4 regions of the Pelosinus baikalensis genome follow, and region 4 is predicted to be linked to each of the others. Evidence: riboswitches for the same ligand, from Rfam matches in the RefSeq annotation. Region 4 holds a riboswitch; each other region holds the start of a gene.
What was found. Region 4 has a riboswitch for cyclic di-GMP ahead of LMF89_RS23605 (porin). Riboswitches for the same ligand answer to the same signal wherever they lie in the genome.
Positions count from the first base shown of each region.

Region 1: it holds a riboswitch for cyclic di-GMP, as region 4 does, so the genes downstream of both, LMF89_RS03715 (PRC-barrel domain-containing protein) here and LMF89_RS23605 (porin) in region 4, are expected to answer to the same signal.
Region 2: it holds a riboswitch for cyclic di-GMP, as region 4 does, so the genes downstream of both, LMF89_RS20885 (HD-GYP domain-containing protein) here and LMF89_RS23605 (porin) in region 4, are expected to answer to the same signal.
Region 3: it holds a riboswitch for cyclic di-GMP, as region 4 does, so the genes downstream of both, LMF89_RS24480 (methyl-accepting chemotaxis protein) here and LMF89_RS23605 (porin) in region 4, are expected to answer to the same signal.

Region 1 is NZ_JAJHJB010000003.1:143,176-146,414, reverse strand. It holds gene LMF89_RS03720 (tetratricopeptide repeat protein) at 1-964, shown strand, start outside; cyclic di-GMP riboswitch class I at 1,063-1,151, shown strand; gene LMF89_RS03715 (PRC-barrel domain-containing protein) at 1,414-2,187, shown strand; gene LMF89_RS03710 (VanW family protein) at 2,312-3,239, shown strand, end outside.
Region 2 is NZ_JAJHJB010000041.1:21,520-24,758, forward strand. It holds gene LMF89_RS20880 (phosphate acyltransferase) at 15-917, shown strand; gene LMF89_RS20885 (HD-GYP domain-containing protein) at 985-2,052, opposite strand; cyclic di-GMP riboswitch class I at 2,173-2,259, opposite strand; gene LMF89_RS20890 (metal-dependent transcriptional regulator) at 2,430-2,858, shown strand; gene LMF89_RS25935 (hypothetical protein) at 2,855-2,980, shown strand; gene LMF89_RS20895 (nucleoside recognition domain-containing protein) at 3,073-3,239, opposite strand, start outside.
Region 3 is NZ_JAJHJB010000078.1:283-3,521, reverse strand. It holds gene LMF89_RS24480 (methyl-accepting chemotaxis protein) at 125-2,092, opposite strand; cyclic di-GMP riboswitch class I at 2,191-2,276, opposite strand; gene LMF89_RS24475 (hypothetical protein) at 2,594-2,947, shown strand; gene crcB (fluoride efflux transporter CrcB) at 2,957-3,239, opposite strand, start outside.
Region 4 is NZ_JAJHJB010000063.1:10,585-13,823, forward strand. It holds gene LMF89_RS23600 (nucleotide sugar dehydrogenase) at 1-646, opposite strand, end outside; gene LMF89_RS23605 (porin) at 675-2,129, opposite strand; cyclic di-GMP riboswitch class I at 2,322-2,407, opposite strand; partial or broken gene LMF89_RS26430 (transposase) at 2,791-3,216, opposite strand.

The sequences.
Region 1 (3,239 bases), on a different contig from region 4:
ATGTGTGTGTTGTGCGCTTTTAGTCAATATTATTCTGCCACGTATTATTATTGGATTTGTTGGTGTAGTAGGAACTGTAGGCATATTAACAATCACTACAGTCGTCTTTGCATTTAGCATTGCACAGTATAATGAAAAATTTAAAATGTATTCTGAAGAAAATAAAGGAGAGTCTGAGACAAAAAATATAATAAAGGAAGCTGAATCTTCAGAATATGGAGTGTTATGGGAAAAACCAGAAATCATAATAGCTGCAGCCGTACCAATACCTATTGTAGCTAGCTCTTCTGTAAGGTCTGTGATGCCAAAGGAAGATGATGCTAATAATGTAATGGCTTTAGAAACTGAAGTGTTATCTGTTGATATAGCAGTTTCTGACATACATATAGTAGACCAGCTAGATCCTGCTTCCACATCAGAGAAACAAATTGTCAAACTAATAGACAAGAATGAAGAGCTAGAAGAGGTCTATGAGCTGAAAGATGAAAATCAGAATGTGGAGTTAGAGGAGAAAAGTGAGATGGTACAAGTTGAAGATGAATTACAGGTGCCCATTAATGTGTTTGACTCTTCTTCAAAGGATTTAGACGGTTTAATTGATTCTGCATTTATATATAAAGAACAGCGCAATTTCATTCAAGCCCTTAAGGTTTTTCGCCAAGCTTTGATTTTATATCCGAATAGTGAAGCGGCACCATTTTTGGTAATGGAAATCGGCACTATATTAAAAAATAGTGGTCAATATAATGAAGCAATTCACGTTTTTTGTGAGGGCAGAAAGCTTCCAGGAGTACAAAAAAACACTATGTTTGATTTGGAATTCATTAAAACAATTGCCTATTTACGTATAGTAAAGAATATTTTACTTCAGAATCGCTTAGGGGATATTTCTTTTAAGAATATTCCGGGGACCGTACTAAAAGAAATTGATTCTGAATTTCGCGAGTGGCGAAATTCTACGTAAATCTACAATATACTTCTAAATAGCACAATTGGGATGTGTAAAAATAAATGATGAACTTCTGTTGACGTTATATTTCATATTATATAGAATTAAACAAAATGAATATTTAGCAAACTCATCCAAAGGTGGGGACGCAAAGCTATGGGTCTAAGGGATATATATATCCTATGATTGCCAGGTTGCCGATTCAATTAAGAATTGTAATTAGCACAGTGCATTATAGGTAGGTGCTATTTTTTATGTATTTTTCTAAATTAGCGACTAGATTAGTAAATTATAGTCAATCAATAGAGATACTAATAGCGGGAAATTTAGAACGATTGGTAAGAATACAGAGGTAAAATGCTCTTGGCGAAGTGGGAAGAGTGCTATAAATAAGGTTAAGAAATTGACTAACTGCTTCGATGAATGATAAGAGGATATTAAATGATAATTAAGGGGCGCTATTCATGAAAAAAAGTGTTGAAATTATTGGATTGCCAGTTATTAGCATCGTTGAGGGTACAGAGCTTGGAACAGTTAAAAGTCTTCTTATTAATCCTGCAGATGGATCTGTAACGATACTAATTGATGATTCCAAATGGTATTGGGGGGCTAAATTTTTGCCTTTGGCAGCTGCTACTGGGTTAGGAGAATACGCAATAACGATAGAGAATAGTGATGCAATATTAACGTTAACAGATGCACCGGAAGTTGAGAAGCTAATTGTGGCTGATCTAAAAATTATTGGGACTAAAGTGCTGACTAAAAATGGTCGAATTCAAGGTAAAGTAACGGAGTTTTTTGTTGATAATTCAGGGAAAATTGTATCTTGTGAAATAGAGGATCTTAATGGTGGAACTACGAGCATTGAGGCAAAGCAAATTTTAACTTTTGGTAAAGACGTGCTTTTTGTTTCAGATGATCATGAAACGGTAGCAGAAAGATCAACAACTACTAATATTGCAATACCTCCAGTAAGCACTTCTGTAGCTTCTGAAGTGAAACCACCTGTTATTCAAGTTAAAGAACCAGAAGATGTAAAGGTAGCTGCTAATGATGATTCTGCTAGAAAGTTTGACGAAAAAAATCGTAAATACTTACTTGGTAAAAAAGCTAGTCGCCGTATTGAAACTGATAATGGTATGTTAATCGTAGAGGAAGGTGGTGAAATTACTGAGGAAGTGTTGCAAAAAGCAAAACTAACGGGTAGTTTTGTAGAATTAACAATGAATATTCAATAAAATAAAAATCGATATCTCTCCAATTATGGTGGTTTTTATTATCATGTTACGAACAAATCCCCGCTATTGGCGGGGATTTGCTCTCTTGCTAGCTAATCGAATAATTGGAATGGAGTTACTAACTATGAAAATTACAATAAATCATCGTGCTAAAAATATAATGCTTTTTCTTAGCATTATTATATTATTTAGCTTAACTGGATTCATTGCCACCACTACAGCGTTTGATGTCAGTGATAGTATCTATGAAGGTGTTTTTATAGGCGATATTCCTGTGGGGGGACTATCAATTGATGAAGCAAAAAGTGAAATTATTATAAATATCAAAAATCAAATAGCTAATTCACCAAATTATTTAACGTATAAGACGCAAAAATGGCCGATTAATGCAAATGACATTGATCTAGAAATCAATGCAGATGATCTTGTGCAGCAAGCTTATAATATAGGTCGTCTTGGCAATATAGCTAAACGTTTACAAGAAAAATTTATAGCTGTAAATTATGGATATACGATTCCGTTGTCTTTACATTATAATCATGTTAAGTTAGAAGCAATTCTTAATAGAATTGCAGATTCTATCAATAGTAACCCAGAAGATGCTTCACTGATATATCAAAATTCGAATGTTAATATTCAGCCTGAAAAAAATGGTCATAAAGTTGATTTAGAAAAAACCTGGCTTGATTTAAATGCTATTATACATACTTGTATTCCTTTTACTCTTGAATTAACGGTTAATGAAATAACTCCTAAAATTTCATTGAAGGATTTAGCTGAAGTTGATAGTTTACTTTCTATATACACCACAGAGTTTGATCCTTATAATGAAAATCGTTCTAAAAATATTAGCCTTGCTGCTAAGAATGTGAATCACATTTTAGTTTGTCCAGATGAAGTTTTTTCTTTCAATAAAAATGTAGGGGAACGTCTATCGGAAAATGGTTACAAGGAAGCTCCTGTTCTTGTTGATGGTAAACTAGTTTTGGATTGGGGTGGAGGTGTATGTCAAGTAAGTAGTACTTTATATAACGCAGCGTTATTAGCGAATA
Region 2 (3,239 bases), on a different contig from region 4:
TAGGAGGTTGTCCTTTGTATTCTAATTATCATGAAATCATGGCTGAACTTAAAACTCGTTCCCTAATAAGGATTAGTGTTGCTGTAGCACAGGACAAAGGAGTCTTGGCGGCCGTTAAACTTGCCCAAGACGCGGGGATTGCCGAGGCTGTTTTAGTAGGAGATGCTGCTCTCATTGCGCCTTTAATGGAAGAGGTTGGCTTATCTGTCGACACGCCAATTCTGCATGAGGCAAACAGTGGGAAGGCAATAGTGCAAGCTGTTTCCTTAGTAAAGAACGGTCAAGCTCAAGTACTGATGAAGGGATTAGTAAATAGTAGTGATTTTCTGCGAGCAGTATTGCATAAAGGGGAAGGACTGCGTACTGGAAGGCTATTAAGTCATTTAGGTGCTTTTGAGGTTCCCGGTCAGAAAAAGCTTTTATTTATTACTGATGGAGGTATGAATATTGCTCCTACCTTATTTGAAAAGAAGCAGATCTTGGTGAATGCAATATTGGCACTGCATGGAATGGGGATCGTGGTTCCTAATGTAGCATTGTTGACGGCCAATGAAGTAGTCAATGAAAAAATGCCTGCCACGTTAGATGCTAAGATTTTAGTAGAGATGAGAAGCAATGGAGATTTACCTGCTAGTCTGATAGAAGGACCGATTGCCCTTGATGTGGCAGTAAGTCAGAAAGCAGCCCAGTACAAAGGGATTGACAGTAAAATAGCAGGTAATGTTGATCTAATCATGGTACCTAATATTGAGACTGGTAATGCATTAGGAAAGTCTCTGATTTATTTTGCTAAAAGTAAAATGGCAGGTATTGTCCTAGGGGCAACACACCCCATTGTCATGACTTCACGATCTGAGACACCAGAGGGAAAGATGAATTCCATTGCCTTAGCTTGTCTGGTCAAGCCGTTAGGGTAGAATGTGAAAAAACGATATAAATAGAGGGAATCCTTGATGGACACAAGGATTCCCTCTATTTATATCGTTAGATATGGGATGCGCTTACAATGGAAAGATGGGCATTTTCTGCTAGGTTAATTTCTATAGGTGGAGAATAGGCGGTTCCATCAGGGTAGGCAATAAGACGGATCATCGGCTGGCGAGGGGTATTTTCCAATAAAGAGACTACAATAGCCTTTTCCCCTGTATTTAGCAAGACCTCCATTCCTGGAAAATACAAAGCCATCTTAGATAAGAATATTTTGCCGAAATGCTCGTCAAAAGCAGTTCCTAAACCAGAATGAATAATATCATATGCCTCTTCCAAATTCATAGCTTTACGGTATGGACGGCACCCTGTAATCGCTTCATACACGTCGGTAATTGCCAATAAACGGGCATAATTTAGAATTTCTTCGCCCTGAAGTCCTCGCGGATATCCTGTACCATCTATTTTTTCGTGATGCTGCCATGCCATGTGAGCAACAAGGCTTGATAATTCCCAGCGTTTTTTTACCAATAAATTAAATCCAGATTGTGGATGCTGCTTAATAATGCCAAATTCTTTTTCCGTTAAGCGATCCGGTTTATTGATGATTTTTTTATCGACGTTCATTTTGCCGACATCATGAAGTAGGGCACCACAGGTGATTTCTTTGATTTGGGGAATGGAAAAACTACAAGAATGAGCCAATAAAGCAGCATAAATAGCACAATTTAAGGAGTGATCTAAGGTATAGTCATCATGAGTTGCAATTCCAGTTAATTGGATGCTTATGGAGGGTTGAATAATTAATTCTTCAACGATATCAGAGGCAATAGAACTGATGGAGTCTATGGCAAAGGCTTCTTTATTATGAATTTTTTCCATAGTGGAACTTAATATAGAGAAGGCTCGTTGCTGAGTTTCTATAGATAAATATTCTGGAATCGCGATATCTGCATATCTTTCGTCGTGAATAAAGAGCGTTTTTACTTTCAACCTTCGTAACTTGTGAAGATAGACTTCCGTTAGCCTGACTCCTGAAGCAAGCAAGATATGTCCTTTTCTGCTGTAAAGGTTTCGTGCTAATATCATACCTGGGTGTACTTCCGTTAACCTAATCTGTCGCAAAATGAGAGCTCCTTTATTTTCAAAAAAATCAGTAATACATGCTTTACCTAGTATATACGAGGGAGAGAAATCACACAAAAAAAACTTAACCGCAGATATGAGGCAGTTAAGCTTTTCATCATATGCAGCGTGGCGATCATAGATTGTAAATCCTTAGACCCTATAGCTTTGCGTCCTTACCTTTCAGTAAGTTTGCCAATATATAATTTAAGAAAATAAGAATAATTGTAGTATTAAAACAAAATAATACCACATGAAAAGGGCGAATTATGTCGTAATTTGAAGAAAAATAAAAATAATTTTAGAGATTGGTATATTTTTTACGATATCATCATAGAAGTAAATAGTGGGTTTCTAACGTACGGGAGGCGGCTGTTATGCTATCACCCAGTTTGGAAGATTATTTAGAAGAATTATATCGCTTTTCTTTATATAATGATATTGTGCGGGTTACCGATATAAGCCGAAAATTGAATGTATCGCTGCCCTCTGTAAGTAAAGCGTTACGCAAATTAAAAGCTGGACAATATATAAATTATCAACGCTACGGTATTATTGATCTGACTGATAAAGGAAAAAAAACGGGAAACTTCTTAGTCGAGAGAAATAAGATATTGCAGGAATTTCTCACTTTGATTTGTGCTGATTGTGATATAGCAGCAGAAGCAGAGGCTATGGAGCATTATCTTTCTAAACAAACGATCAAATCGATTCAATTGCTCGTAAAATTTATGCAAAATCATACTGAATGTTATAATATTTTTTTAGAGCACGTGATGAATCAAGAAGAGAAGGAAGAGGAATGATTAACTATTCTAACATTGCTAAAATTAGTGCAGCCCACCAACAATCATTCGATGGGACAATTGCTGACTTTACTCGTAAAGATAGGGCAAAGCGTTATCGATATGCAGTGTCAGCAAGATGAAATAATGAGTAGTACTCCTTACTAAAACTAAAGCAGGCTGCTAAATTTAGTTCACAGCAGCCTGCTTTCTGTCTGTAATGACCATGCATTCTCTATACTAAGTTGAGCAATCGTGCTGACTGAGCTACTAAAAAGCATACCGTGAACGCAATGATAGTAGGAATCAGAAAAGTCAAAAAGGTCCACTTTTTACTGCCTGTTTCTTTATAAGCGGATAGCAAGGTTGTGGTGCAAGGCCAGTGAAGCAGGCAAAAGAGCA
Region 3 (3,239 bases), on a different contig from region 4:
TTGCGAATTAATGCTACTTTCATCTTCTAAAACGTATCGATTCTTTACTATAAAAAATGGGATATTCAGATTCTCATAGACTCTGAATATCCCTCTTTGCTCCAGTTTTTTTATAAAATTGATCTTATATGGAAAACTTCCTAATTTCTTGTTGCAATTCTGCTGCCATGTCAGCTAATGCATGACTGGAAGAAGCGATTTCCTGCATGGATGCTGACTGTTCTTCTGTCGCTGCTGAGATGCTTTGTGTTTCGCCAGAAGTATTTTTCATAATACTTTCAATATCTTGTACGGCAGTAACAATTCTTTGACTGCCAGTCTTCATTTGCCCGATGGAATCCGTTATCTGATATACTTGGCTGGCTACCTGACCAATAAGCAATTCGATCTGTTTAAAAGCTGCGCCTGCAGTGCTTACCACTTCATTGCCAATCTCAACTTCTCTTGTACCATCCTTCATTGTTACTACAGCTTCTTCTGTATCTGCTTGAATTTCATTAATCATATCCGCAATTTGTTTAGCCGCCTGCTGGGATTGTTCTGCTAATTTTCTTACTTCTTCCGCTACAACAGCAAATCCGCGTCCTTGTTCACCAGCACGTGCCGCCTCAATAGCCGCATTTAAGGCCAATAAGTTGGTTTGCCCTGCAATTCCTGAAATGGTGTCTACAATTTGTCCAATTTCTTTTGATCGTTCACCTAATTTCGCTACTACTCCTGCAGATCCTAAAATTGTCTTTTCAATAATATTCATTTGATTTACAGCATTGAAAACAGCCTTACTTCCCTGGCCTGCAGCCGCTGCGGCCTCTTTAGAAGTCACATTAACGGTTGCAGCATTTGTGACAACACACTGTATATTAGCCGACATATCGTCTACAGCCGCAGAAGTTCCATTGATTGCTTGCAGCTGCTGCTCCGCCCCCTGTGCTACCTCCATAATCGAGGTGGCCACTTGAGTAGATACATGGGCAGATTGTTCTGCACTGGCTGTAAGTTCTTCTGATGAAGCAGCTACATGTTCTGCCGTTTGAGCAATCGCCTTAATTAGATTACGCAGATTTTCTGCCATAGTAGAAAAATCTGCAGCAAGTTGACCAATCTCATCATTTGTCTGAATCGTAATGTTTTGTTCCGAAATATCTCCTCTGGCTAGACGTTGTGCAGATTGAGATAAGATTGCAACATTCTTGGTGATTCCACTAGACAATCTCCAAGAAGCAGCAGCTGACAATAAGATGCCAAGCAAAGCAGTTAGTCCAAATTGATATCCTAAAGCCGTGACCTGACCATACACATCTTTTACGTCAACGGTGATACCCATTGTCCAGCCAGTAGCAGGAATCTTGGTATAAATCATTAACTTTTCTGCTCCGTTTGCCTCATAGGTTTGCATGCCTTTATCCTGGGCCAACATTTCTTTTGCAAATTTTTGCAATACAGGATCTTCATGTACGTTCTTTGAAACTTGTGCAGCATCCGGATGTGCTAAAATAATCCCCTTTTGATCAATAATCGTGCCATACCCTTTCCCATTTACATTGACTTCTTTAATCTTTTCACTCAGCAAATCTAAAGATATATCAATACCAACAACACCGCGAAAATTTCCTGCCTCACTTTTTAATGGTATGCCTGCGGACACAATATATTTTTTGGTAAATGCATCAACATATGCATCCGTAAAGACTAGTTTGTTTTTATCTTTTGTTGTCTGATACCATCCACGCTTACGGGGATCATATCCTTCAGGCAAAACAGCTCCTGAACCATCAATCATTTTACCATCTTCTAATCCGGCATATAGATCCAGTAAACTAGAATCTGATTTGTAGTTTTGTACAAAAGAAACCGGGATTTCCCTATCACCTAACACAACTCGAATATTCTCACTTGTTGTCACTGCGGTTTGCGCCTTCGCCAATAGCCAGCCGTCTAATTGAGTTGAATAGGTATTGGCAACCGAGAACATTTCATTCTTAATATTTTCCTCTACCTGACTTTTCGCATAAAAATACCCCATCGTCGTAGCTACTAATAATACCAGACTCGTAATCGCCACCATGATTAAAAATTTCATTTTTAATTTCATATATACGCCCTCTCCTCTCACCTAACATTCCAATGAATAAAATACTGAATTAAGTGTCTTAATATAAAAGATTGCCAAGTTACATCATAATCAACAAACGATGTAACCTGGCAATCATAGATGTAACATCCTTAGACCCATGGCTTTGCGTCCCCACCTTTAGATTGGTTTGCCCATATATGGTATTTTCCTCTATTTTTCGACATTTTTCTTCAAATCCCTTTCGCTTCGCTAAAAAAATAATAGAACCTCCCAATTAAGGAGGTCCGCTATGTACCATATTCTTCGTTCTTTCATACTATAAACAGCCTAGTACCTTATCTGCATTAAAAACGCTGCCACTTTAGCAGTCTTTTTCCGTCCTGCTTCGTTGTCGCCGCCTTACAGATTCCCGATCTGCGCGGCTCCTCCGCCTTGCAGGTCAAAAAAATCCTCGCTAAAATATCTATAGTTTTAGCAGATGAAGTACTAGAATGCTTAAAATGTAAGGGAAGTGTTATCTTGGTTTTAAAATCTGATTTTCAAGATACCTTAGAGTTTTTCATTTTCTCAAATCTTCCCGTCCTTATGAACCCAGGTAATGCTATGAATGTAGTTGTTTCCAATGAAATCATTCCTACAGCTCCCACTGCTCCTCTTACTTCCACATCTGCGGTTCCAACTGTCGCTACAGCACCTGTACTTGTTATCACCCCAGAGACGTTAAAGGCATTGCAATCTTATACGATAAACAATTTTCCAGATATAGGACTTCCTCAGGATATTGCCCAAATTGCCAAAGATTTCATTGCAAATCTTCCCCCGCTCATCCCAATTACTCAAACCACAGCTGTTAGCACAGCTGTAACTATATAAGATATCGCATCAAATAAGTCTTGCAACTCCAATACCGATCCATGTAGCTGCAAATCCAAGCAGAAGATTAAGTCCAATGTTATACAACGCCATTATCATATTAGAGTCCTCCAGTACACGAAAGGTTTCGTAACTAAAAGATGAAAACGTAGTTAAACCACCAACAAAACCAACGGTAATCAGTAGCCGCCAATAGGGATTTACAATAAAACGTTCTGTCGTCAGTGTCATAAATATGCCAATAATAAAACACCCTACCACATTTACAATGAGTGTTCCATAGGGAAAATCA
Region 4 (3,239 bases):
TTTCAGCCAATTTTGTCGCTTCTGCAACTTTAATGCTGGGCGCTTTATAAACACCTGCATGAATAATCAGCTCATAAACAGCCGCAATAATCTCCAGTGTTTCTTCGTCCATTCCTGCTACAATTTTTTGAATGTTTTTAAGCGTATGTACTCGATCCCCAGGATTAATTCGCTCCGGCGAATAGCCGATTTTAAAATCTTCGCCACATAGCAAACCCGACTCTTTTTCTAAAATAGGAGCACAAATATCTTCTGTAACTCCTGGATACACTGTGGATTCAAAAACAACAATAGTGCCTTGAGATAAATTTTCCCCTATCATTTTGCTGGCATTGATAATCGGTGCCAGATTGGGTGTCTTATCTCCATTGACAGGTGTCGGCACAGCGACAATGATAACCTTAGCTTCTTTTAGCCTCGTTGGATCACTGGTAAATTCCAAAGTTGTACGTTGAATTTCTTCATCGCCAATTTCATTGGTAGGATCAATTCCCTTTTTGTAAATATCAATCTTTTCTTGATTAATATCAACTCCCAGGGTTTTAACTTTCTCAGCAAAAGCAACAGCAACTGGTAAACCTACATATCCAAGCCCGACAACTGCTAAGAAATCTTTTTTTGTCCGAATTCTTTCAAATATTTCCATCCTTATTTCATCTCACCTGCGTATTTATTTAGAAATAATACGTTAATTGACTCCACCAAGTATCACCTTTATCCTTAGAAATTTTATCTGATAATCTGTAATATTCTATACCTGCAACAAGATTTTCTTTGAGTGCATAATTCATTCCCACTCCATAGCCCTTAAACCCCTGCATTGAACCTCCTATGCCATTCATCCCATGGGCAATATATGTTCCTCTGGACTGATTGTAATATTTGGCAAATATTTCATAGGTTCCCGCTCTCCATGATTTTAAATCACCATAGTTAAGGCTTAATACATAGCCGTTGTCATTCCCATTCCGATCCTTCAGGCTGGAACTCAAGACCATCGTTCCTACGCTAAAATTACTAAAATTATAATTTCCACCAAGAGTCCAGATTGTATTTTGATTACTGTCATCCGTCTGATAATGATACATGCCAGCTTCCAGATTATAATCAAAATCCTCATACCGTGCTGTGGCAATCGCTGTGTCTTTTGTATCATTGGTTTCTCCGTAGCTCAATGTGTATTTTACTGATCCCTCAAAATCAACTCGGATACCATCAAAGCCGCTATCATAAATATTTCCTTCTGCCATTAGATATCCAAAAGATCCTGCTTTCACTGTGGATGTGCCAACCTTTCCCACCACATATAAACGTGAAAGTTTGAATTCATTATTATAATGCACTAAATTCTTTTTACTTTCCAAAATACCATAAGCACGCCAATCCTTATTAAGTGCAGCATCAGCTCTAAGATACATACGAATTCCAGAAGAATCTCGCTTCCAGCGTTCAGACCCACTGTTAAATGCATAATGATAACGAATTTCACCGTCAAACTTCACCTTGTTGTCCGAGCGATTACTACGCTGTCCTATATGCATCAACTCATCTATGAGGGCTGTGTATGTTTCCTGATCAATATAACCTGTATTAAGGATTGCTTTTTGATCAGCAACAGTATCATTCACCTTACTTATTGTTTTTGATTCAATATCAGCATTATTCCGTAGAAATGTTGTTTTTTGCTCAGTATCAATTGTGCTGCTATCTACATGCGTTATGATTTTTACTGTAAGTTGTGCAATTCCATCTACAAATCCGGCTTTGGCTTCTTCAATATTCAAGTTTGGATTATCAATTATCTTACGTCTAATCTGTTCCATTTCGTAGGCAAACTCAGTTCTTTGGGCGTTAGGTATAATTTGCATTACTTTTGCTGTTGACCTAGATGTTGCATCTGCAAATTCAATCTTAAAATTTTCAACATTTGTGGTTGGTGCGGATACAATTGTTGCTGTAATTTGTGCCATTTCATAAGCAAAGTCAGCCTTGAACTTTTCAGTAGAAGCACTATCAAGCTGGTTTGAAGCATATACCACGTTTCCCATCCACTCACCATCAAAGGGATTCCCTGTAGATGTACTAATTACTGCTGCCATGGCAAATAGTAATATTAAATTTTTTTTCACTCAATAATTCACCATCCTGATAAAATGTATCATAATAAACCGCGATCAGTACCTATTTCTTCCACTATGTAGCTACTCTGAATATGATCATTCGTATCATTTTACCATTTATTACCTTTTGTTAGAACTTCATAATCATAGAATTTTTAATCTAATATTATTTATATTTACAACAAAAAACTGCCAAGTTGCAATTGCAACCTGGCAGTCATATACAAAATGTATGTAGACCCATGGCTTTGCGTCCTTACCTTTCAATAAGTTTGCCTTTTTCATTATTATTTTACTTATCAAACCAAACTCCAAGAGAGCATTGATATATTACCATAAATATATTATTGTTGCCAAGCATTATTATTACAAAATAAATGGTAATAAGTTTAAAATCTTTTCTAGCATTTTATCTTAAATCGCGATTAGTAGTGGAACGCTTTCGAGGATTTTAAATATCCTAATTCTTAATCAAAAAAGAGGCTGTCGCATTAGCAATTCTCTTTTAAAATTGAAGATAGTATTATCTGGAATAAAAAGGGCACACGAAAATAGAGGAACATTTTCCTCAAATTTTTGTGTGCCCTTTTTCTGGTTTTAAGCTACTTTCAACGGATGCAAATAGGACCCGCATCTGCCACTTTGTATTTTATTATGCAGTTTATTCACATTAAGTGCGAGTCCTAACCAAGATACTTTTTGCCAAAATATTTTGCTTCCTACGACCAAGAAATCTTCGGAAGCCCATATCTGCTTTCACTTCTCCAAAAGCTCCTTCCGATTGGATGCTGCGGTTCATCCGGAGTATTTTCCCTTCTTCCCTTTGTATTCGATTTAAGGATTCTTCTCGTTTTTGCTGAAATAGTTTTGAGACTTCAAAATGTTTGCTTCGTTCCTCTAAAGGCAGCTGCGGGCCAGCTATTATCCACACAACATATTCAGAATCTACGCCGAAATGAATATTGTATGCCGGTTTTAATTGACCATTTTTCATTGAATCCTCTTTCATCCGCATAAACGTTGCGTCAAGATCTGTTTTTGAAAAACTATTTCGATTCCCGGCGATATGAAGATATTGAGTGTATTTTTTAAGTCGATGATTCCTAAAACGGGAATAAG